Regions from separate parts of the Microbacterium sp. LjRoot205 genome, predicted to be linked through region 2. Evidence: riboswitches for the same ligand, from Rfam matches in the RefSeq annotation. Region 2 holds a riboswitch; the other holds the start of a gene.
What was found. Region 2 has a riboswitch for thiamine pyrophosphate ahead of AC04ME_RS12040 (ECF transporter S component). Riboswitches for the same ligand answer to the same signal wherever they lie in the genome.
Positions count from the first base shown of each region.

Region 1 (8,971 bases), on a different contig from region 2:
ACGCGCGGCGTTGTCGACGAGGCCTGCGCGCTCGATCTCGGTGAGCACCGCGTCTGCGACGGCCGTAGCGAGCGGGTTGCCGCCGAACGTGGAGCCGTGCGAACCGGGCGTGAAGAGCGAGCTCGCCGCACCGTAGGTCACGAGAGCACCGATCGGGAAGCCACCGCCGATGCCCTTCGCGAGCGTGATGGCGTCAGGCGTGATGCCTTCGTGGCTGAAGCCGAACCAGGCGCCCGTGCGCCCTGCCCCGGTCTGGATCTCGTCGACGATGAGCAGGGCCCCGTGCTTGAGAGTGAGCGATCGAGCGGCCTGCAGGTATCCCTCAGCAAGCTCGACGACGCCTGCCTCACCCTGGATCGGCTCGACGATCACGGCGGCGACGCGGTCGTCGATGGCCGCCTCGAGTGCCTCGATGGTCGCCGGGATGTGCTCGACTCCCCCGGGCATCGGCTCGAAGGGCGCGCGCATGGCCGCCTTCGCCGTGAGCGCGAGAGATCCCATGGTCCGGCCGTGGAATCCGTTCTCGAGCGCGAGGATGCGGGGCTTCTCCGTCCCGCCGTGCAGGCGGGCGAGCTTGAACGCGGCCTCGTTCGCCTCGGCGCCGGAGTTCGAGAAGAACACGCGCCCATCGATCCCGGCACCGGCGAGACGCTTCAACCGTGCGGCGAGCGCGAGCTGCGACGGTGTCGCGAAGTAGTTCGACACATGCGCGAGGGTCGCGGCCTGCGTCGACACGGCCTCCACGAACACCGGATGCGCGTGACCGAGCGAGGTCACCGCGATGCCGGCGAGGAAGTCGAGGTGGCGCTTGCCCTCGGAGTCCCAGAGGTACGATCCCTCGCCGCGAGTCAGCATCGCCAACCGGGGACCTGCGTTGAGGACCAGATCGCTCGCCGCGTCATCCTGCCAGTTGCTCATGCCTTCACTCCTGCGCTTCCCATGACCACTTCTGTTCCGATTCCCTTGCTGGTGAAGAGTTCGACGAGCACCGAGTGCGGCACGCGTCCGTCGATGATCGCGGCGGCGTCGACGCCGCCCTCGATCGCGTCCAGGCACGCCTTCATCTTCGGGATCATGCCTGATTCGAGGGTCGGCAGCATCTCGATGAGAGCCTCCGAGGTGAGATGCGACACGAGAGAGTCGCGGTTGGGCCAGTCGGCGTACAGCCCGGGGACATCCGTGAGAATGACGAGCTTGCGCGCCTTGAGAGCCACGGCGAGCGCGGCAGCCGCGGCATCCGCGTTCACGTTCAGCGACTGGCCCGGGTGATCGAGGTCGGGGGCGATGCTCGAGACCACGGGAACGCGTCCGGCCGCGAGGTGGTCGAGCACGGGCGTCGGGTCGACCTCGACGACGTCGCCCACGCGACCGAGATCGATCTCCTCGCCGTCGATCACGACGCCGCGGCGACGCCCGCCGAACAGCCCCGCATCCTCGCCGCTGAGCCCCGTCGCGATCGGACCGTGCGAATTGATCTTCGAGACCAGCTGCGGGTTCACCTGGCCGGTGAGCACCATGCGCACCACGCTGATCGCCTCGGTGTTGGTGACGCGGTAGCCGCCCTTGAACTCGCTCGGGATCTCGAGGCGCTGCAGCATGTCGGAGATCTGGGGCCCACCGCCGTGCACGACCACCGGCAGCACGCCGACGTACCTCAGATACGCGATGTCCTGCGCGAACGCCTCCTGCAGCTCGTCCGAGACCATCGCATTGCCGCCGTACTTCACGACGACGATCTGGTCGCGGAACTTCTTCAGCCACGGGAGCGACTCGATGAGCGTCGCGGCCTTGACGGCGGCGACGTCAGGCGTGGTGTCCTGGATGTCGGTCATGAGGCGTAGGCGCTGTTCTCGTGCACGTAGTCGTGGGTCAGGTCGTTGGTGAGGATCGTGGCAGTGGCCTCGCCGACTTTGAGGTCGATCACGAGGTGCGTGGCGCGAGGGGTGAGGTCGACCTCTTCGCGCGGACGGTCGGGGCCGCCCTCGCTGCACACGCGGACGCCGTTCATCCAGACGTCGACGTCGTACGGGTCGAACTGCGCGTTGGTCGTGCCGATCGCGGCGAGCACCCGACCCCAGTTGGGGTCGTTGCCGAAGATCGCGGCCTTGAAGAGGTTGTTGCGGGCGACCGAGCGGCCGACCTCGACGGCCTCCCCCTCGCTGGCGGCGTGCCGCACCTCGATGGTGATGTCATGACTCGCGCCCTCGGCATCACTCTGCAGCTTGACCGCGAGTTCCAGGCAGAGCTCAGCGAGGGCAGCAGAGAAGTGCTTGAGGTCGGGGGTCACCCCGGAGGCGCCGTTGGCGAGCAGCGTGACCTGGTCGTTGGTCGACATGCAGCCGTCGGAGTCGAGGCGGTCGAACGTCGTGCCGGTCGCGAATCGCAGCGCCGCGTCGGCCTCGAGAGGCTCGAGCACGGCATCCGTCGTGATGACCACGAGCATCGTCGCGAGGCCCGGGGCGAGCATGCCCGCGCCCTTCGCCATGCCGCCGATCGTCCAGCCGTCCCGGCTCACGACAGCGGTCTTCGAGACGCTGTCGGTGGTCATGATGGCCTCGGCCGCGACGTCGCCGCCGTCGGCCGACAGCTCGGCGATCGCCTGTTCGGTGCCCGCGAGCACCTTGCCGCGGAAGACCTCGTCTCCGACCCCGATGAGACCCGTCGAGCAGACGAGGACGTCGCCGGCGCTGACGCCGAGCAGCTCTGCCGCCTTCTCGGCGGTCTGGTGCGTCGTCTGGAAGCCGAAGCTGCCGGTGAAGCAGTTCGCTCCGCCGGAGTTGAGCACGACGGCCTCGACCACGCGATCGGCGACGGCCTGCTGAGACCAGATGATCGGGTTGGCCTTGGCGCGGTTGCTCGTGAACACGGCGGCACCGACCTTGCGCGGGCCGCGGTTGACGACCACGGCGACATCGGGCTTGCCGGTCGACTTGAGGCCGGCGGCGACTCCGGCCGCCTCGAATCCTGCGGGGGCGGTGACGCTCACGGCGCGACTCCGTTCACTGAGAGGGCGCGGGACTCGGGAAGTCCCAACGCGAGGTTCATGGACTGGATGGCAGCGCCTGCGGTGCCCTTGACGAGGTTGTCGACCGCAGTGACCACCGTCACGCGGTTCGCTGCACGGTCGATCGCAAGGCCGATGAGTGCGGTGTTCGCGCCGAGGACATCGGCCGTGCGCGGGAACTGCCCCTCGGGCAGCAGCTGCACGAACGTCTCGTCACCGTAGGCGTCCTCCCAGGCGGCGCGGATCTCCGCGTCACTGACGTCACCGGCGATCGGCGCGGTCGAGGTGGCGAGGATTCCCCGCGACATCGGAACGAGCACAGGGGTGAAGGAGATGCGGATGCCGTCGGCGGCAGCACCGGATGCCGCGGCGAGCGCCTGGCGGATCTCGGGGATGTGCCGGTGCGTGCCGCCGACCGCATAGGGATTGGCGCTGCCGAGGATCTCACTGGCGAGCAGATTGGTCTTGAGGCTCTTCCCCGCACCCGAGGGGCCGACGGCGAGCACCGAGACGATGTCTCCCGCGTCGATCACTCCCGCTGCGACGCCGGGAGCGAGACTCAGACTCACCGTGGATGCGTTGCATCCGGGGGCGGCGATCCGCTTCGCATCGCGCAGCGTCTCGCGCTGCTTGATGCCGTCGACGAGCAGCTCGGGGACCCCGTAGGCCCAGGGTTCGTGGAAGTCGCCGCCGTAGAACGCATCCCAGGACGCCTGCGAGGTGAGGCGATGGTCGGCCCCGGCGTCGATCACCAGCGGGGTGTCGCCGAGCGCATCCGTGTACTGACCCGACTGACCGTGCGGCAGAGCGAGGAACACGATGTCGTGACCTGCGAGCGTCTCGGGTGTGGTGTCCTGCAGAGTGAGGTGAGCGAGAGACCGCAGGTGCGGCTGATGCTGCACGAGCGGCTGACCGGCGTTCGAGTGAGCCGTCACGGTGCGGATCTCGATGTCGGGATGAGACGCGAGGAGGCGCAGGATCTCGCCGCCCGCGTAGCCGGATGCGCCGGAGACGGCGACGGAGTACGTCATGCTTCTACCTTAACGGTCGGACCCCTCGGCGAACGCGGGGTGCAGTGTCGGGAACCGGGGCGGCGACACCGGCACTCGACCGCCGTGCGTACGCAGGCAGAAGCGCAGGGTCGCCTAGAGTCGGCGGCCGCTGCGGCGTCGGCGCACGGCGATGGCGCTCGGAGCGAGCGTCAGAGTTGCGGTGGCGGCCGAAGGCATGCCGCGACGATAGCGCGCTCGTCGCGGCATGCGCAAATCCGGTCCGTCATCCGGCAGGCACGGGGAGCGCCGGCGCCGCGAAGAACGCGAGCTCGTGGGCGCTCGAGACCTCGAACGCTCGGAGCATCCGTCGACGCCGCGGGGCATCCGACTGCGCCGCCGCGTCCATCACGTAGCCGACCGCCTGCTCTGTCGCCGCCTCGAAGGCCGGATCGGCGTAGGTCGCGAGCCACGATGCATAGGGATGCTGCGGATCGCGGGCGTACTCGCCGAACGCCCCCGAGTGCAGACGCGTCCCGAGATCGGTGTAGAGCCAGAAGCACGGCAGCACGGCGGCGATGAGCTCGGCGTAGTCTGCGCCGAAGGCGACCGATCGCAGATGGTCGAGGTACGCGACGGTCGCGGGGGCCGGATCAGCGGCGAAAGTCTCCGCCTCCACGCCCGCACCGGGGGTCAGCCACGACGCGTGGAGTTCGAGCTCTCCGGCGATCGCCCCGTGCGCGGACTCCGCCCAGAACGCCTGCTCGTGCGGTGACGGTGCGAGCCGAGAGGCCTCGGCGAGGACCCTCGCGTACTCCCGGAGGTACAGCGCGTCCTGGCGAAGGTAGAACAGGAACCACTCGCGGTCGAGTGTCCCGTCGGCGAGAGCGCCGACGAAGGGGAGCTCGTCGATATCTGCCCGCAGGTGCGCGATCCGCTCCCACCACTGATCGCGGATGTGCGCCCGGTCGGGGGTGGTCTCGAGTCCGCCACGTCGCCAGAGGCCGCCGAAGTGGTTGATCGGCCCGTGTCCTCGTCCGACGTGGAGCGCATCGCTCTCCGTCAGAGACTCACGCAGCCACGAACGGGCCGAGGCGACCGCGTCGGTGAGGGACTCGCCCCTGGCGAGGCGGGTGGCGAGGGCGGACGAGAGGGAGCACCCGGTGCCATGCGTGTTGCTAGTCGCGATGCGCGCGCCCGGATACCCCCGACTCACTCCGTCGGCAGCGTCGATCACCGCGTCGGGAACGTCGTCGCCGTCGAGATGCCCTCCCTTCACGAGCACCGCCGCGCTCACACGGTCGGAGAGCGCAGCGGCCGCCGCGAGCGCGTCATCCCACCCGTCGATCGGATGGTCGGCCAGCGCGGCGAGCTCGGCGAGGTTGGGCGTCACGACATGCGCGCGCTCGAGGAGTCCGCGCAGCGCGACCTCGGCCTCCCGGTCGAGAAGCCGGTCGCCACTGGTCGCGACCATCACCGGGTCGAGCACGACGATCGGCGGCCGGATGGCATCGAGCCAGTCGGAGACCGCACGGATCACGTCGGCATTCGCCAGCATCCCGATCTTCACCGCATCGATGACGATGTCGTCTGAGATCGCATCGAGCTGCTCCCGCAGGAACTCCGCGGGCGGCACATGCACCGCCCGCACGCCCACGGTGTTCTGAGCGGTGAGTGCGGTCAGAGCCGCCATGCCGTACCCGCCGTTCGCGGCGATGGACTTGAGGTCGGCTTGGATCCCCGCACCGCCCGATGGATCGCTGCCGGCGATGCTGAGCACCCGCGGCGTGCCTGACGCCCGCCACCGCCGGAGGAAGCTCTGCGCCGTCTGCTTCGGATCGACCGCGGCGCAGATGGCCGAGACCACCGCGAGGCCGGCCGCGCCCGCGTCGCGGAGTCGCTCAGTGTCATCGATGTCCACGCCGCCGATGGCCACGCAGGGCACGGCGCACGTCTCGATGAGCGACCGGAAGCCGTCGATGCCCAGAACCGGCGGATGGTCGGGCTTCGTGTCGGTGGGGCGGATCACACCGACGCCGAGGTAGTCGACCACGCCCGCAGGCAGAGCCGCCACCGCGTCGAAGTGGTCGGGTGTGTTCGCCGTCAACCCGATGATCGCCTCGGCACCCAGTCGCTCGCGCGCCCGCAGTACCGACGCATCGCCCTGACCGAGATGCACGCCGTCGACGCGAGCTCCCCGAGCGCGAGCGGCGAGCGCCGCATCGACCCGGTCGTTCACCAGGAGGATCGCACGGCCGGCGATCACGCGCGACAGCTCGACCAGCTGATCGGCGGTCTCGGCATCCGTCGCGATCTTGTCGCGCAGCTGCACGATGCGCACTCCCCCGTCGACAGCGAGGCGCACGGTCTCGACGACACCCCGCTCACCGCAGAGGCCCGGATCCGTGACGAGGTAGAGCGAGAGGTCGGCGATCACAGCGCGCTCTCCCGAACGCGCGCGGAGGCCACCAGGTCAGCCGGCTGCACGGCGGCGAGCGCGTCGAGCAGAGCGACAGCGAAGGTGCCGGGGCCCGAGGCGTGCACCGCGGCCCTCTCGGCGGCGATCGTGTAGACGAGGCTCGCCGACGCCACCGCCGTGAGCGGATCGGCAGAGGTCGAGCGCGCCGCGCCGAGGAACGCGGCCATGACCGCGCCCAGCGCGCACCCACCGCCGGTGACCCGGGTGAGCAGCTCGTGACCGTTCGCGATGCGCAGCAGACGGACGCCATCGGTCACCAGGTCGACCGGTCCAGACACCGCGACCACAGAGCCATGACGCGCGGCGAGTGAGAGCACTGCCTCTGCCGCATCGTCTGTCGTGTCTGTCGCGTCCACACCCCGGCCGCCTGCGCTGAGTCCGGCGAGCGCGAGGATCTCGGATGCGTTCCCCCTGATCGCCGTGGGGCGCGAGGCGACCAGCTCGTGGGCGAGGGCCGTGCGCACCGGGAGTGCGCCGATCGCGACGGGATCCAGCACCCACGGAGTGCCCGCGGCGACGGCACCGGCCGCGGCTTCGAGGCTCGCCGCCCGCTGCTCGGGGGTCGGCGTTCCGAGGTTGATCAGGACGCCGGACGCCACCCCGGCGAACATTCCTGCTTCGTCGACGATGTCGACCATCGCCGGTGCCGCGCCGAGGGCGAGCAGCACGTTGGCGGTGAACCCCGTGACGACGCTGTTGGTGATGCAGTGGGTCAGAGGTGGACTCTCGCGCAGCTCGGACAGGAGCTCTCCGGCCGCGGCAGCCAGGGTCGATTCGGATTCAGGACGCAGACGATCGCTCATTGCGACATCCCTTCGCTAGTACGAACTAGATCAGGTTCGACGGGTCTGTTCTCAGCCGCGGATGCGGCACCCCGTGTCACTGCTCGCAGTCTAGCGACGCGCGCCGTCAGCGCAGAAGCTGGATCAGCGCGAGTTCGTCTGTCCGGGTCAGACCTGCGCGCCGCTCGCGATCGACACCGCGTTCCCGCTCGTCCTCGATCACCACGGCGATGGTCTCGTCGAGTGGACGCGGCTCTCCCCCGGCCGCACGGTAGCGCGCGTTCGACCTCGTCATGAATCCGGTCATGTCGCTCGGGAGCCACAGCGGCAGCGATCGCTTGCCCGCCCAGTACTCCACCTCATTCGCCACGAGCCAGTCGTCGGTGGCCGTGACGGTGTCTCCTCGGTGACCCGCATGCCTGCGCACCGCCTCGATGACGTCGGCCATCGGGTGCCGGTCGCCGGTCGTGTTGATCACTCCGGTCGCGGTCGTCGTGCTGATGAACTCCGACAGGTCATCGACGTCGATCACCTGCACGTCTCGCCCGTCTGCGCGCGGCAGCAGCACGGGTTCGTCGTGAGCGCGCAGGAACGCCGCAGCCCAGTATCCGAAGCGGTCGCTCGGGTCGCCCTTCCCGATGATCAGCCCCGGGCGCACGATCAGCGTTCGGTCGCCGAGCGTGCGAACCGCGTTCTCGGCGGCGACCTTCTGCGCGCCGTACTCGTGCTCATCCCCGGCGCCGGCCGGCTGATGCAACGGCGCGGACTCGTCCGCCCCGACCGTCTCGTCATCGGAGTATGCCGACACCGACGAGACGTACGTCCAGCGGGCGGCTCGATCCCCGAGCGCCTCGACCGCCGCCGCCACGTGCGCCGCATTCGAGGAGACGTCGATCACGTGGTCCCAATCGCGACCGCGGACGGCGTCATAGGCGTCGGCGTCGTCACGATCGGCCAGAACCAGGCTCGCACCCTCCGGGGACGGTCGACCTCCTCGCGCGAGGCACATCACCGCCGCCCCGTTCACCAGCAGGCGTCCGGCGATCCGACCGGACAGCCAGCCGGTCCCGCCGAGGATCAGAACGTCAGTCATGGATCCATGCCACCATCTCCGCCGTGCGAGGGGAAGTGTCTTCCGCTCACGGCGGATGCCGGGTTCACCGCGCGCGGAGGTCTGACAGCCCCGTGAGCTCCGGGACGGTCCAGGAGGGATCCGGCCGCCAGTCGCGCCATTCCGCGGCGAACGGCCAGTCACCGTCGCGGTACGACGCGATCGCCGCGTCGGCGTGCCGCTCGATCTGCGCCGCCTGCTCGGATGTGAGACGGCCCTGCTCGACGGCCGCGATCAGCTCGTCCTCATCCTTCAGATGCACCCGGCCGTCCGGCTCGATCTCGACGTCGAGGACGTGGTCCGACGAGTAGGTGTCGCGGTCGGTGCGCAGGTGCGCGTTCTCGAGGTTCACGTACCAGCCGGCGAACTGCCACTCCGCCCCGCTCACATCGCTCCAGAAGAGCCACACCGACCACGCGGCGCCTGCGGGGGCGATCCGCAGGATGCCGTTGCCCCACCACTCCTCCACGATCCGCGTCCGCGGGTCCAGCCATCGCCGCTCGAGCGGAACCGTTCGGATGCGCTCGCCTGCCGGAGTGCCCTGCCCCTCCTGCAGCGTGCCCGGAGCGAGCCAGGCGACGAGGCCCCGCTCGTCGTCGCGGACCA
Region 1 is NZ_JBGFFH010000010.1:9,020-17,990, forward strand. It holds gene AC04ME_RS16970 (acetylornithine transaminase) at 1-918, opposite strand, end outside; gene argB (acetylglutamate kinase) at 915-1,832, opposite strand; gene argJ (bifunctional glutamate N-acetyltransferase/amino-acid acetyltransferase ArgJ) at 1,829-2,986, opposite strand; gene argC (N-acetyl-gamma-glutamyl-phosphate reductase) at 2,983-4,035, opposite strand; gene AC04ME_RS16990 (bifunctional hydroxymethylpyrimidine kinase/phosphomethylpyrimidine kinase) at 4,280-6,430, opposite strand; gene thiM (hydroxyethylthiazole kinase) at 6,427-7,275, opposite strand; TPP riboswitch at 7,266-7,359, opposite strand; gene AC04ME_RS17000 (NAD-dependent epimerase/dehydratase family protein) at 7,382-8,347, opposite strand; gene AC04ME_RS17005 (DUF402 domain-containing protein) at 8,412-8,971, opposite strand, start outside.
Region 1: linked by a shared signal. The riboswitch ahead of thiM (hydroxyethylthiazole kinase) and the one ahead of AC04ME_RS12040 (ECF transporter S component) in region 2 are both predicted to bind thiamine pyrophosphate.

Region 2 (13,626 bases):
CCGGATAGATCGGATTCTCGCCGTCGTCCATCGGATCGAGCGTCGGCTCACGGTCGTTCCGCCCGGCGATGACGACGTGCGCGAGTCGGGTGAGCCGGTCGAGGATCGCCGTCGCGAGATGCTCGGGGAGCACGACTGTCAGCACACACAGACCGTCTCCTGCCGGGCGTACGGTGACGGTGCGCTCCGACTTCGAGCGCGCATGGCGCTCGGTGACCGTGGAGCCTGCCAGGACGGCGGCCAGCTCGCGCAGGTGCGCTCGTGTTCGCGCAGGGGTCTCCCGTTCGGCCACGATGACCGCGACCGTGTCGTACAGCGGCAGCACATCGGCATCCGCTCGCCCGTTGTTGACCGCCTCCCGGACCACTCCTGCGGCCCGCACGATCTCGCGGACATGCGCCGCCGTGATGTGGCCGGCCCTGAAAGCCGAACGCACACCGGGGTGGCTGGCGGCGAGGACGCCGGCATCGGTGAACGCGTATTCGACGCTGCCCTGAGTGAGGCGGCCCGCCGCGGAGTACTCCGCGATCATCGACCTGTGGATGGCGTCGCGGTGGAACGGGTTCTCGTCGGAGTCAGACCGGCTCAGGTGAATCCGCTCGGCAAGAAGATCGGACGCCTCGGCTTCGAGGCGTGCGATCTGTCGCCGCTTCTCGACCCACGAGTCGAGCAGCGCAGCGCGTCGCTCGAGGTCGGAATCGGTGGCGGATGTCATGCTCCGACTCTAGTAGATTTGTTCGAAGGTCGAGCAGAACATCGGAATGGAAGAAGGTGGAATCGTGGGAACCGACAACGGATCGTTGCCTTCCTGTGAACAAGACACAGACATCTGGAAGGGTGCCGCTGGCAGACTGGACGCATGGTGACGTTGCTGCTGGACCAGACGCAACTCGAGATCGTGCTCTCGCCGATCGAACGTGCGGCGAGCTTCCACCGCGACAATGTGAGGCTCGTGCGCGACACCATCACCAAGGTCCAGCTGATCGACGACGCATGGACCTGGTTGCGTGGCGTGCCGAATCCGGGAACGCACATCCCCGGAGTGCTCGCCGCCGGAACGTGGAAGGCTGCGGGCAGCGTCGACTTCGTCCTCATCCGCCGCCGACGTCCCAGCGTCGTCATCGACCTCTCCGGTGACGAGCAGTACCGACGACTGATCCTCACGACGAGGCACGGCCTCGCTCTGACCCAGGCGCTCCGACTCGATGTGTCGGATGAACCGGCAGACGTCGAGGAGATCGTGGCCACATCGCCCACGCCGGTGTCGAAGGGGAGTCGCCGTCCGGTGATCCGCCCACGGCCCGCCTGAGCGATCCGAGAACGAGCGAACGCCCTCCGCAGCCTCACGGCGCGGAGGGCGTTCGCGTCGGTGCCCTCGAGCGGTGACCTCAGGACCGGTCGTGCTCGCCCTCGTGGTGCTCGTGGTGCTCGCCCTCGTGGTGCTCGTGGTGCTGGCCCTCGTGCTGCTGGCCCTCGTGCTGCTCGCCCTCGTGCTGCTCGTGGTGCTCGCCATCGCGACCGTCGTTCGCCTCGGGAGCGGCATCCGCCTCTGTCTCCGCCTCTGCTGAGGCGTCGACTTCTCCGAGCGGGTAGTCCTTGGGCTCGTCCTCGTAGTACGCGCGTGCAGCGGCAGCGAGCATCGAGGTGACGGCAGCCGAACGGGGGTCGTCGTCGCCAGACGCTTCAGCCGTCGCGTCATCCGACGATTCGTCGGACTCGTCGGAATCGTGCGATTCGTCGGACTCGTCGGACTCGTGTGCCTCGGCGAAGAACTCGACTCCGGAGTGCTCGCCGGTGCCGTCTTCGTTCGCACTCGGGTCTGTCGCGTCAGCGACGTGACCGTCGGTGTCGTCACTGACGCGGGCGTCGGTGTCGTCGGCGGCATGAGCGTCCGGCGCGTCGGCCGGGGCGGTGCCGAAGAGGATGTCGTCGAACGACGGCTGGGCGTTCGCCGCTTCGGTGTCCGCGGGCGCCTGCGGCTCGGTCGATCCGCCTGCCGGGTCATCATCGCCGTGGGCGTCCTCGCGGCCCGCATGCGCGGCCTCCGACGCGACGTCGGCCGCATCTTCCGCGTCGTTCGCATCCGAGGCATCGGCCGCATAGCGGAGCTCCGCCGCGGCGTACTCGACGTCACGAGCCGCATCCGCCGCATCAGCTGCGTCGTCGGCCTCGGCATCCGCCGCATCAGCTGCGTCGTCGGCCTCGGCATCCGCCGCGTCGGCCTCTGCGCGGGCGGCGTCGGCCGCGTCCGCATCGGATTCGGAGAGAACCGACGCATCCGCATCGGTCGCAGCTGCATCGGACTCGGACACATCGGACCCCGCGACATCCTGAGCCTGCAGGGTCTCGGAATCGGCGTGGTCGGAGTCGGCCACGTCCGACGACTCGGATGGCGCCGCGGAATCGACGACAGGCGCTCCGGCATCCGCGACCGGCGCTGCGGAATCGACCGGCGCGGCGGTGATGGCCTGCGGCGCGAGCCTGCCGCCGCGGACGAGCTCGATGAAGACGTCCTCTAGAGTGGGGCCGCGCTGAACCAGGGTGGCGAGGGCGATGCCGGCCGATGCCGCGATGGCGCCGACGGCTCCCGCGTTGCTGCCGCGAACCGTGAGACCCGATCGGAGCACCTCGACCTCGAGGCCCGCTGCCGAGAGCGCGGACTTCAGTGCGGCACGATCCGCCGCGTCGACCACGACAGAACCGGCAGAAGGGTCGGCGAGCGTCTCGATGCCGCTCGAGAGAACGAGCTGGCCCTTCGAGAGCACGAGCACGTGGTCTGCGACCTGTTCGATCTCGCTCAGCACGTGCGAGGAGACGAGAACCGTGCGGCCCTCGTCGGCGAGGCGACGCAGAAGGAGGCGGATCCAGCGGATGCCCTCAGGGTCGAGGCCGTTGGCCGGCTCGTCGAAGACCAGAGCGCCGGGGTCGCCGAGCAGCGCGTGTGCCACGCTCAGCCGCTGACGCATTCCGAGCGAGAAGCTGCCGATGCGACCTTCGGCCTCGTGCTCGAGACCGACCAGCGAGAGGACCTCGTCGACACGCGAGAGCGGGATGCCGTTGGCCTTGGCAGCGATCGTCAGCTGGCGTGAGGCCGAGCGGCGAGGCCGATACGCGGTCTCCTCCAGGACGGAACCGATCGTGCGCAGCGGGTGACGCAGCTCTGCATGCGAGACTCCGCCGATCGTGGCGGTGCCGCTCGTGGCGCGCACCTGGCCGAGGAGGATGCGCAGGGTGGTGGTCTTGCCGGCGCCGTTCGGGCCGAGGAAAGCGGTCACGACACCGGGCTCGACTCGCGCGGAGAAGTCGGACACCGCCGTCACGTCGTTGAAGCGCTTCGTGACGTGCGTGAACTCGAGCACCTGTCCGTCGGGCATCTGCGACCTCTCGTTGCAGTGGGCAGTTCTGTCTATCCTGCCGGAAAAGCCGCAGGATCGTGCATTTACCCTACGAACGCGGCCGGATGCAAGGGTCCGTCGAGCGGGTAGCCTGGCACCCGTGACCGAATCCAGCGCCGCTTCCCGGGTCCTCGTCCGCACCGAAGGGGCCCTCGGCAGGCTGACCCTGAACCGGCCGGAAGCGATCAACGCGCTCGACCCCGGGATGATCCAGCAGCTCACCGAGGCCCTCGAGCGTTGGCGCGACGACACCGATGTGCAGATCGTCGTCATCGACGGCGCGGGCGAGCGAGGCATGTGCGCGGGGGGAGACGTTCGCGCACTGCATGGGCAGATCGTGGCCGGACGCACTGAGGAGACCGCCGAGTTCTTCCGCGCCGAGTACGCATTGAACGCGATGATCGCCGAGTACCCGAAACCCATCGTCTCCATCGCCGACGGCATCACGATGGGCGGCGGCGTCGGCCTGTCGGGTCACGCGGCCATCCGCATCGTCACCGAGCGTTCCCGGCTGGCGATGCCCGAGACGCGCATCGGATTCACCCCCGACGTCGGCGGCACGTGGCTGCTGGGGCGGATGCCAGGGCGATTCGGGGAGTACTTCGGACTCACGGGCTCGACGATGAACGGAGCGGATGCGGTGCTGCTCGGCTTCGCCGACCACTTCGTGCCGTCCGACCGGCTCGATGCGCTGCGGGAGGCGCTGGCCTATCGTGCCGACCCGACGGGGCCGGCCGAGATCGTGCTGCTGTTCGACGAGACCCCCGAGCCGTCTGCGCTCCCGGCGTCACGCGATTGGATCGACCGCGCGTTCTCGTCCGACACGGTTGCGGAGACCGTGTCGCGGCTCCGTTCTGAGGAGGCTGCGGATGCCGCGGCGACCGCGGACCTGCTCGAGAGCCTGGCACCGACCGGACTCGCCGTCACCCTCGACGCCGTCAGGGAGGCACGTCGACTCCCGAACCTGCGCGCCGCTCTCGAGGGCGAGTACCGCCGCGTGATGTGGTTCGTGACGCAGCATCCCGATCTGGTCGAGGGCATCCGCGCGCAGGTCGTCGACAAGGACCGCAATCCGAAGTGGAACCCGGCGACCATCGCCGAGCTCCCGTCGGATGCCGGTGCTGAGGCTCGGGATTTCGTGCCCGAACGCTCGCTCTTCTGAGGTATCTCGATATATCTGCGGTTGTTCGCCGCGGTGCATAAACCGCTGGCCGCGGGCCAAATGGTTCGCTGTCAGCGAAGGTCCGCCCATCGGGGGATACGAATGTCCGAAGTTCATGCCACTCTTGCTTGTGCGCGATCGTCGGCCTGCGTCCGCCCGTCGGGAGATCCGCCGATTCATCCTTCCTAGAAAGTCCGCCTGTGCTGGGAAAAATCCTCCTCCGTTATCTCGCCCGCTATAAATGGCTGCTCGCGGCCGTCCTGGTGTTCCAGTTCGCCAGCGCGCTCGCCACCCTCTACCTCCCGCGCCTGAACGAAGACATCATCAACAAGGGCGTCGCCCAGTCGGACACCGACTACATCTGGCGCACCGGTCTCTTCATGCTCGCCGTCTCGCTCGGGCAGATCATCGCCTCGGTCATCGCCACCTACTTCGCCGCCCGTGCGTCCATGGGCGCGGGCCGCGACATCCGTGCCGACGTCTTCGCCAAGGTCAGCGGATTCTCCGAGCGCGAGGTGTCGCAGTTCGGTGCAGGCTCCCTCATCACGCGCAACACGAACGACGTGCAGCAGGTGCAGATGCTCGCGATGATGGGCGCCACCATGCTCGTCACCGCGCCGCTGCTCGCGATCGGCGGCATCATCTTCGCCGTGCAGACGAACATCGGTCTGAGCTGGCTCATCGCCGTGTCCGTGCCGCTGCTGCTGATCGTCGCCGGGCTCGTCGTCAGCCGCATGGTTCCGCTGTTCCGCAGCTACCAGGGCAAGCTCGACACCGTGAACCGCGTGCTGCGCGAGCAGCTCACCGGCGTGCGCGTCGTGCGGGCCTTCGTCCGGGAGAACATCGAAGAAGAGCGCTTCCGCGGAGCCAACACCGACATCATGGTGGTCGGCCGCAAGGTCGGCTCGCTGTTCGTGCTGCTGTTCCCGCTGTTCATGCTAATCCTCAACGTCACGATCGTGGCAGTCGTGTGGTTCGGCGGCATCGAGGTCAACAGCGGCACGGTGCAGGTCGGCACGATCTTCGCGTTCATGCAGTACATCGGTCAGATCATGGGCGGCGTCATCATGGCCAGCTTCATGGCGATCATGATCCCGCGCGCCGCGGTCTCGGCCGAGCGCATCGGCGAGGTCCTCGACACGCAGTCGAGCATGGAGCGTCCGGCGAACGGCGTCACCGACTTCCCGACGCCCGGCTCGGTCGCCTTCGGCGACGTCGAGTTCACCTACCCCGGGGCCGACTCTCCCGTGCTCAAGGGCATCAGCTTCGCTGCAGAGCCCGGCGAGACCGTCGCGATCGTGGGGTCGACCGGTGCGGGCAAGACGACACTCGTGTCGTTGATCCCGCGACTCTTCGACGTCTCGGGCGGAGCCGTCTTCGTCGGCGGCACGGATGTCCGCAAGGCGGATGTCGAATCGCTCTGGGCGACGATCGGTCTCGTTCCGCAGCGCCCGTTCCTCTTCACCGGCACGGTGGCGTCGAACCTCCGCTACGGCAGAGAGGACGCGACCGACGAAGAGCTCTGGCATGCCCTCGAGATCGCACAGGGCCGCGACTTCGTCGAGGAGATGCCGCAGGGCCTCGAATCGCGCATCACGCAGGGCGGCACGAACGTCTCGGGCGGACAGCGTCAGCGTCTGGCGATCGCCCGCGCGATCGTGCGTCAGCCGCAGATCCTGGTGTTCGACGACTCGTTCTCGGCTCTCGACCTCACCACCGACGCCCGATTGAGGCAGGCGCTATGGCGTGAGCTGCCGCACGTGACCAAGATCGTGGTCGCGCAGCGCGTCTCGTCCATCACCGATGCGAACCGCATCGTCGTGCTCGAAGGGGGCACCATGGTCGGCGTCGGCACGCACGAGGAGCTCCTCGAGACGAGCACCACGTACCGAGAGATCGTCGAATCGCAGCTGGGGGTGGACGCATGAGCGAGCAGAACACGCCCCAGACCCGCCGCGGTCGTGCAGCCAAGGCGACGGCCGCGACCACTGCGGTCGAGCCCGAGATGACCGAAGAAGAGAAGTACGAAGCCGAGCTCGCCGAGAAGGCGCGCCAGGACGGCGGCGGCTGGGACAGCGTCGCACCCGGCAAGGCCGACAACTTCGGCAAGAGCTTCGGTCGGATGATCGGGCTGCTCAAGCCGTCGGCCGTGTGGTTCATCCTCGTGTCGATCGCCGGCGCCGTCGGCGTCGTGCTGACGGTCGCCGCGCCGAAGGTGCTCGGCGAGGCCACGAACCTCATCTACAAGGGCTTCATCTCGGTGCAGCTCGCGCAGGCGAACGGGGACTTCCCCGGATTCCCCGCCGGCACCCCGCAGGACGATGTCGTCGCCGCGCTCCGTCAGGGCGGGCAGGACGACTTCGCCAACCAGGTCGAGGCTCTCGGCAGCTTCAGGGTCGGTGACGGAGTCGACTTCGACGCGCTGCGCTGGGTCATCATCGCCGTGCTGGCGATCTACATCACCGCCGCCTTCCTCAGCTGGCTCCAGGGCTACGTGATCAACGTCATCATGGTCCGCACCATGTGGCGCCTTCGCGAAGCGGTCGAGGCGAAGATCAACCGCCTGCCCCTGTCGTACTTCGACAAGGTGCAGCGCGGAGACCTGATCTCCCGGGTGACCAACGACATCGACAACATCACGCAGACCATGCAGCAGTCGCTGTCCGGTGCGATCACGGCCGTTCTCACCGTTGTGGGAGTGCTCGTGCTGATGTTCTCGATCTCGTGGCAGCTCGCGCTGGTCGCGCTGGTCGCGCTCCCGCTCATGGGTGTGATCTTCGGTGTCATCGGCCCTCGGTCGCAGAAGGCCTTCGGCACCCAGTGGCGCAAGGTCGGTCGCCTGAACGCCCGCGTCGAGGAGGCTTTCTCCGGCCACGCGCTGGTCAAGGTCTTCGGTCGCGAGCAGGATGCGCTGGAGAAGTTCAAGGACGAGAACGAGGAGCTGTTCCAGGCGAGCTTCAAGGCGCAGTTCCTCTCCGGCATCATCATGCCGGCGATGACCTTCGTCGGCAGTCTCACCTATGTGGGCATCGCCGTGCTCGGCGGTCTCATGGTCGCGAGCGGGCAGCTGCGTCTCGGAGACGTGCAGGCGTTCATCCAGTACTCGCAGCAGTTCACGCAGCCGCTGTCGGAGCTCGGTGGAATGGCCGCGGTCGTGCAGTCGGGAACGGCGTCGGCCGAGCGGGTGTTCGAGCTGCTCGACACCGAAGAGCAGGAGGCCGACGCCGCAGATGCTCCGAAGCTCGCCGACGGCAAGGGCGTCGTGGAGTTCGAGAACGTCGCGTTCTCGTACACGCCCGAGCGTCCGCTCATCAGAGACCTCTCTTTCCGGGTCGAGCCCGGTCAGACGGTCGCGATCGTCGGTCCGACCGGAGCGGGCAAGACGACGCTCGTCAACCTGATCATGCGGTTCTACGAACTGAACGGCGGGCGGATCCTGCTCGACGGTCAGGACATCTCCGAGGTCACGCGCGAGCAGCTGCGCTCACGCACCGGCATGGTGCTGCAGGACCCGTGGCTGTTCGCCGGCAGCATTCGCGAGAACATCCGATACGGACGCTCCACGGCGACCGACGACGAGGTTCTCGAGGCGGCGAAGGCGACGTATGTCGATCGCTTCGTGCGCTCCCTCCCCGAGGGCTACGACACGGTGCTCGACGAGGACGCGTCGAACGTCTCGGCGGGTGAGCGTCAGCTGATCACGATCGCGCGAGCGTTCGTCGCTCAGCCGTCGATCCTGATCCTCGACGAGGCGACGTCGGCGGTCGACACCCGCACCGAGGTGCTGCTGCAGCACGCGATGGCGGCGTTGCGACAGGGACGCACCTCGTTCGTGATCGCTCACCGACTGTCGACGATCCGCGACGCGGACCTCATCCTCGTGATGGAACACGGCGACATCGTCGAGAAGGGCACGCACGACGCGCTCATCACGGCGCAGGGCGCGTACTGGCGCCTCTATCAGTCGCAGTTCGAGCAGGCGGCCACCGACATCGACGCAGAGGACGCACTCACGGGTTCGACCCCTGTCGTCGTCAGCGGCGACGCCGACGAAGCTGCGGCGGCGGCACGGGTCGGGGTCTCGGTGGGGGCGCAGGTTCCTGCCGCCGAAGCCGCTGCGGCACAGTCCGTCGTCGAACGCTCGGACGACGGGGGCCAGAAGGGCTGATCCGCACGACGGCCGATCCGCCCGACGGTCGATCCGCCCGACGGTCGATCCGTCCGACGGTCGATCCGTCCGACGGTCGATCCGCCCGACGGCCGACCCGCACGACGGTCGATCCGCACGACGGTCGATCCGCACGCCGTCCGAGAAGCAGAATGCCCCGACTCCCGTTCATCCGGGGGCGGGGCATTCTGCTGTCGTCAGCGCTGAGCTTCGGTGATGCCGAGGAGCTCGAGCGGATGGGTCAGGCGCCACCACGGGCTCGGGGCATCGACGTCATCGGCGAGCGACAGCGACGTCGTCACCGTGTTCAACGGTCCTGAGCTCGTCAACGTGCCGACCTCGTCGCCCGACTCGCGGTTGTCGCCCAGGGAGAAGTCCGTCGAAGCCTCGGCCATCGCGCCGTTCCACAGCACGATGTCGGCATCGGCATCCGTCACCACATCGGCGGTCGCGCCCCACGGCGTCGTGACCGTGCCGACGACCGTGCCGGCCGCGACAGCGGGGGCCTGCTGCTCCAATGCCGTCTCGACCTGCGAGAACAGCGAACGGGTCTGGGCGAGGCGCTGCTCATCGTCGGCCTGCCCGAGAACGGACGCATAGAGGTGCACGGTCGTGTCGTCGATTGTGATGACCTTCGCGGTCAACAGGTTCCAACTGTCGCCGAGCGTGCCGGTCTTGACTCCGACCACGCCAGGATCCGCCAGCATCCCGTTCGTGTTCACCACTGTGCCGGCGCCCGGAAGATCGACAGACGGAGTGCCGACGATGCCGGCGAACACGGGGTTCTGCATCGCCAGTTCGGCCAGCGCGACGAGCGACTCAGGCGTGGCCGTGTTGCGGGCGTCGAACCCCGATGGGGTCACGATCGTGATGCTGTCGAGGCCACGGTCGCGCAGCCACACCTCCGCCGCAGCGGTGAACGCCGAAGGGGAGCCCCAGATCTCCTGAGAGAGACGGTCGATGTAGTTGTTCGCCGAACCGAGCAGCGTTCCCTGCAGGAGCTGGAACTCGGTGAGAGTGCCGCCCACGGGCACGTCGAGCGCCGACTGGTCAGAGCGGCGGTAGTCCCAGTACGCCAGGTTGTCCGCCCGCGTGAACGAGAACTCCGGGCCCTGCTCGCCCACGGCGAGAGGCATCCGATCGAGCACCATCAGACTCGAGACCACTTTGGTGACGCTCGCGATCGCCGCCGCATCGAGCGATGACGACGTCGTGCCGATGCCGCCGATTCCCACGGCGGCGCTTCCCTGGGTGGGCCAGGTGATGGCGGCTGCGGGCGCGGCGACCGTGGAGAGCTCCACTGCCTGCACGGTCGGCGCCACCTCGTGCAACGGCCACAGCATGGCCGACCCGACATAGGTGCCGAGCAACCCGACGAGAACGCCGAGCGGGACCAGCACGCCGGGGCGGGTGATCGCCGGGCGCAGATGGGCTCCGGTCAGAAGTGCGCCGCCGCTCGCGGCGGGAGGCGTGTCATCGAGCGCCTCGGTCGCCGGGTGCCGCGCGACTTCGACCGCGTCGACCCACGTCAGGGGCGTCCCACCGCTGGCGCCCTCTGCCCACTGGGCGTGGGGAGTCGTCTCGGAAGTCGCGAGAGCCGCCTCGAGAGCGACGAGCCCGGGGGCGTCGTCATCCGCATCTGATCTGGGTGCCGCATCCGTCGTGCCGGCCGACGCGACGTCGGCATCAGGAAGCGCCGCAGGCGAACCGGCGGGCTCCGACGAGTCAGCCGTGGCACCGGCAGGCGCTGACGCATGAGGCGCTGTCGCGTCGGGCGTCGACGCATCGCCCGCAGGAACGGCGGAGGCGGTGGCCTCGGCGGAGTCAGGAGCGGTCACCTCCTCACGGTACCGAACTCGCGCAGGGATCAGTGTCGCTGCAACAGGAGCAGACGTGAGTGTCGTCACTGGGTAAGATCGTCAGAACAACCACGGGAGTCCGGCGAGCCGGGCTGAGAGGGAGCGAATCGCGCTTCGACCGTCGAACCTGATCTGGGTCATGCCAGCGCAGGGAGGAGTCACTGATGAGTACATCCACGTCCGGATCCACCACGGAATCCGCAGCCGTCTCGCGCGCCTCGAAGGGCCTCGGTCGCCCTGAGCTCTGGCGCTGGCGGGTCGTCGACATCGTCGTCGCCAGCGTCATCGCCGTCGCGTGCGCGCTGATCTTCCTGCTCTGGAACGTCGGCTACGAGGTGCCCAGCAGCATCCTGAAGCCGCTGCTCCCCGGCGTGCAGGGCCTGCTCGCCGGGCCCTGGCTCATCGCCGGTGTGCTGGGCGCGCTGATCATCCGCAAGCCGGGCGCCGCGCTCTACACCGAGCTGGTCGCCGCGATCATCTCGGCCCTCGTCGGCAACGCCTGGGGTCCGCTGACCATCGTCTCGGGCCTCGTGCAGGGTCTCGGTGCCGAACTGATCTTCCTCGTGTTCATCTACGGCGTCTGGCGTCTGCCCGTCGCGATGCTGGCGGGTGCCGGAGCGGGACTCGCGTGCGGCATCAACGACCGCATCCTCTGGTACGCCGGAGCAGACACGCTCTTCACCACCGTCTACATCGTCTCGACCACCATCTCGGGTGCGGTGATCGCCGGACTCGGCGCGTGGCTGATCGCCCGAGGACTCGCGGCGACGGGAGCCCTCAGCCGGTTCGCCGCCGGCCGCGAGGTCACCGCACGGGTGTGACCTCGACCACGACGCCCGCCACCCTCGAAGCCCGCGGCTGGGGGTGGCGGTACGCGACGCGACTGCGGTGGGCGGTGCGCGACGTCGACCTGCGCATCGAACCGGGCGAGCGGGTGCTGCTGCTGGGGGCCTCTGGCTCGGGCAAGTCGACCCTGCTGCAGGGGTTCGGCGGGGTGCTCGGAGGGGCGGACGAGGGCGAGACGCACGGAGGGCTGCTCGTCGACGGCGTGCCGCCCATCCAGGCGCGTGGTCGAGTCGGCATGGTGCTGCAGGACCCCGACACGCAGACGATCCTCGCGAGGGTCGGCGACGACGTGGCATTCGGCTGCGAGAACCTCGGCGTCCCCCGCGAGGAGATCTGGCAGCGGGTGCGCGCGGCGCTGGACGCCGTCGAGCTCGATGTCGCACTCGATCGATCGACGGCCGCGCTGTCGGGCGGTCAGAAGCAACGTCTCGCGCTCGCCGGCGTGCTGGCGATGCGACCGGGCGCGATCCTGCTCGACGAGCCGACCGCGAACCTCGACCCCGAGGGAGTGCAGGACGTGCGGGATGCCGTCGCCGCCGTCCTCGACGCCACGGGCGCCACCCTCGTGGTGATCGAGCATCGCATCGACGTCTGGCTGCCGCTCGTCACGCGGGTGATCGTGCTCGGCGCCGAGCCGGAGGGCACGGTCGTCCTCGCCGACGGGAGCCCTGAGCAGGTGCTCGGTGCGCGAGGGGCCGAGCTCGCGGCATCCGGTGTGTGGGTTCCCGGCCACCCGCCCGCCGTTCCGCCCGCGCCGGCGCACCAGCCGGGGGAGACCCTTCTCGAAGCGCGCGGCCTCACGGTCGCTCGGCGACGGGGGCTCGCGGTCGCCGGGCCGTTCGATGTCGAGGTTCGCGCGGGCGAGGTGCTCGGCGTCACCGGCGCGAACGGCGCAGGAAAGTCGACGCTCGGACTCACGCTCGCAGGGCTCATCCCCGCCGAGGACGGCCGGGTCGCGGCTCTGCCCGCGCTCGCCGCCGGAGAGAAGCCCGACCCCTTCCGCTGGTCGTCGCGCGCGCTGCTCACCCGCATCGCGTCGGTCATGCAGACTCCCGAACACCAGCTGCTCGCGAAGACCGTGCGCGACGAGCTGTCGGTCGGCCCCCGGGCTCTGAAACTCTCCGAGCCCGAGATCACCGCTCGTGTCGACGACCTCCTCGAACGACTGCGGCTCACCTCGCTCTCCGGAGCCAACCCGTACACGCTGTCCGGCGGGGAGAAGCGGCGGCTCACGGTCGCCGCGGCCCTCGCCACCCGGCCGCGGATGCTGGTGCTCGACGAACCCACCTTCGGGCAGGACGCCACGACCTGGGCCGAACTCGTCGGCCTGATCGCACGCCTGCGTGACGAGGGCACGGCGATCGTGGCGATCAGCCATGACGAGGCCGTGCTGGAGGCCCTGCATGCGCGGCGCCTGGAGGTCGGCCGATGATCGACCCGCTGACCGCCCGCATCGAGAGACCGGGGCCGATCGCCCCTCGCTCAGCCCTCGCGAAGCTCACCGCGGCGCTGTTGATCGCGCTGCCGCTCGTGCTGACGATCGACGTCGTCTCGGCATCCGTCGCCCTGCTGCTCGAGATCCCGCTGCTCCTTCTCGCCGGCCTGCGGGCCAAGGAGTTCTGGACCCGCACCGCCGTGCTGTGGATCGCAGCGCCGCTGAGCGCGGTCACCATCGCGCTCTACGGCGCGACCAGCGGAACGGTGCACTTCGAGTGGCTGGTCATGCGCGTCAGCGACGGATCGCTCGCCCTCGCTGCAGCGACCGCCGTGCGCGTTCTCGCGATCGGGCTGCCGGCCGTGGTGCTCTTCGTCACGGTCGATCCCACCGATCTCGCCGACGACCTGGCTCAGCGGGTGAAGCTGCCGGCGCGGTTCGTCGTCGGCGCGCTCGCGGGGATGCGGATGCTGGGCCTGCTCGCCGATGACTGGCGCGCACTGGCACTCGCGCGGAGGGCTCGCGGCGTCGCCGACGAAGGGCGGGTTCGCCGAGCTTTCGGCATGGCCTTCGCGCTGTTCGTGCTGGCCATCCGACGCGGATCCTCCCTGGCCACCGCGATGGAGGCCCGCGGCTTCGGCGGCACAGCGCCCCGCTCGTGGGCGAGGGAGTCGAGGTGGGATCGGCGGGACACGGTGCTGGTCGTCGTCGCAGCGGTGATCCCGGTGGTGGCGATCGCCGTGGCTGTGCGCACCGGTGCA
Region 2 is NZ_JBGFFH010000005.1:125,531-139,156, reverse strand. It holds gene AC04ME_RS12075 (HNH endonuclease signature motif containing protein) at 1-715, opposite strand, end outside; gene AC04ME_RS12070 (hypothetical protein) at 860-1,309, shown strand; gene AC04ME_RS12065 (ATP-binding cassette domain-containing protein) at 1,389-3,374, opposite strand; gene AC04ME_RS12060 (enoyl-CoA hydratase/isomerase family protein) at 3,496-4,557, shown strand; gene AC04ME_RS12055 (ABC transporter ATP-binding protein) at 4,758-6,485, shown strand; gene AC04ME_RS12050 (ABC transporter ATP-binding protein) at 6,482-8,725, shown strand; gene AC04ME_RS12045 (D-alanyl-D-alanine carboxypeptidase family protein) at 8,923-10,563, opposite strand; TPP riboswitch at 10,646-10,755, shown strand; gene AC04ME_RS12040 (ECF transporter S component) at 10,749-11,405, shown strand; gene AC04ME_RS12035 (ABC transporter ATP-binding protein) at 11,402-12,862, shown strand; gene AC04ME_RS12030 (energy-coupling factor transporter transmembrane component T family protein) at 12,859-13,626, shown strand, end outside.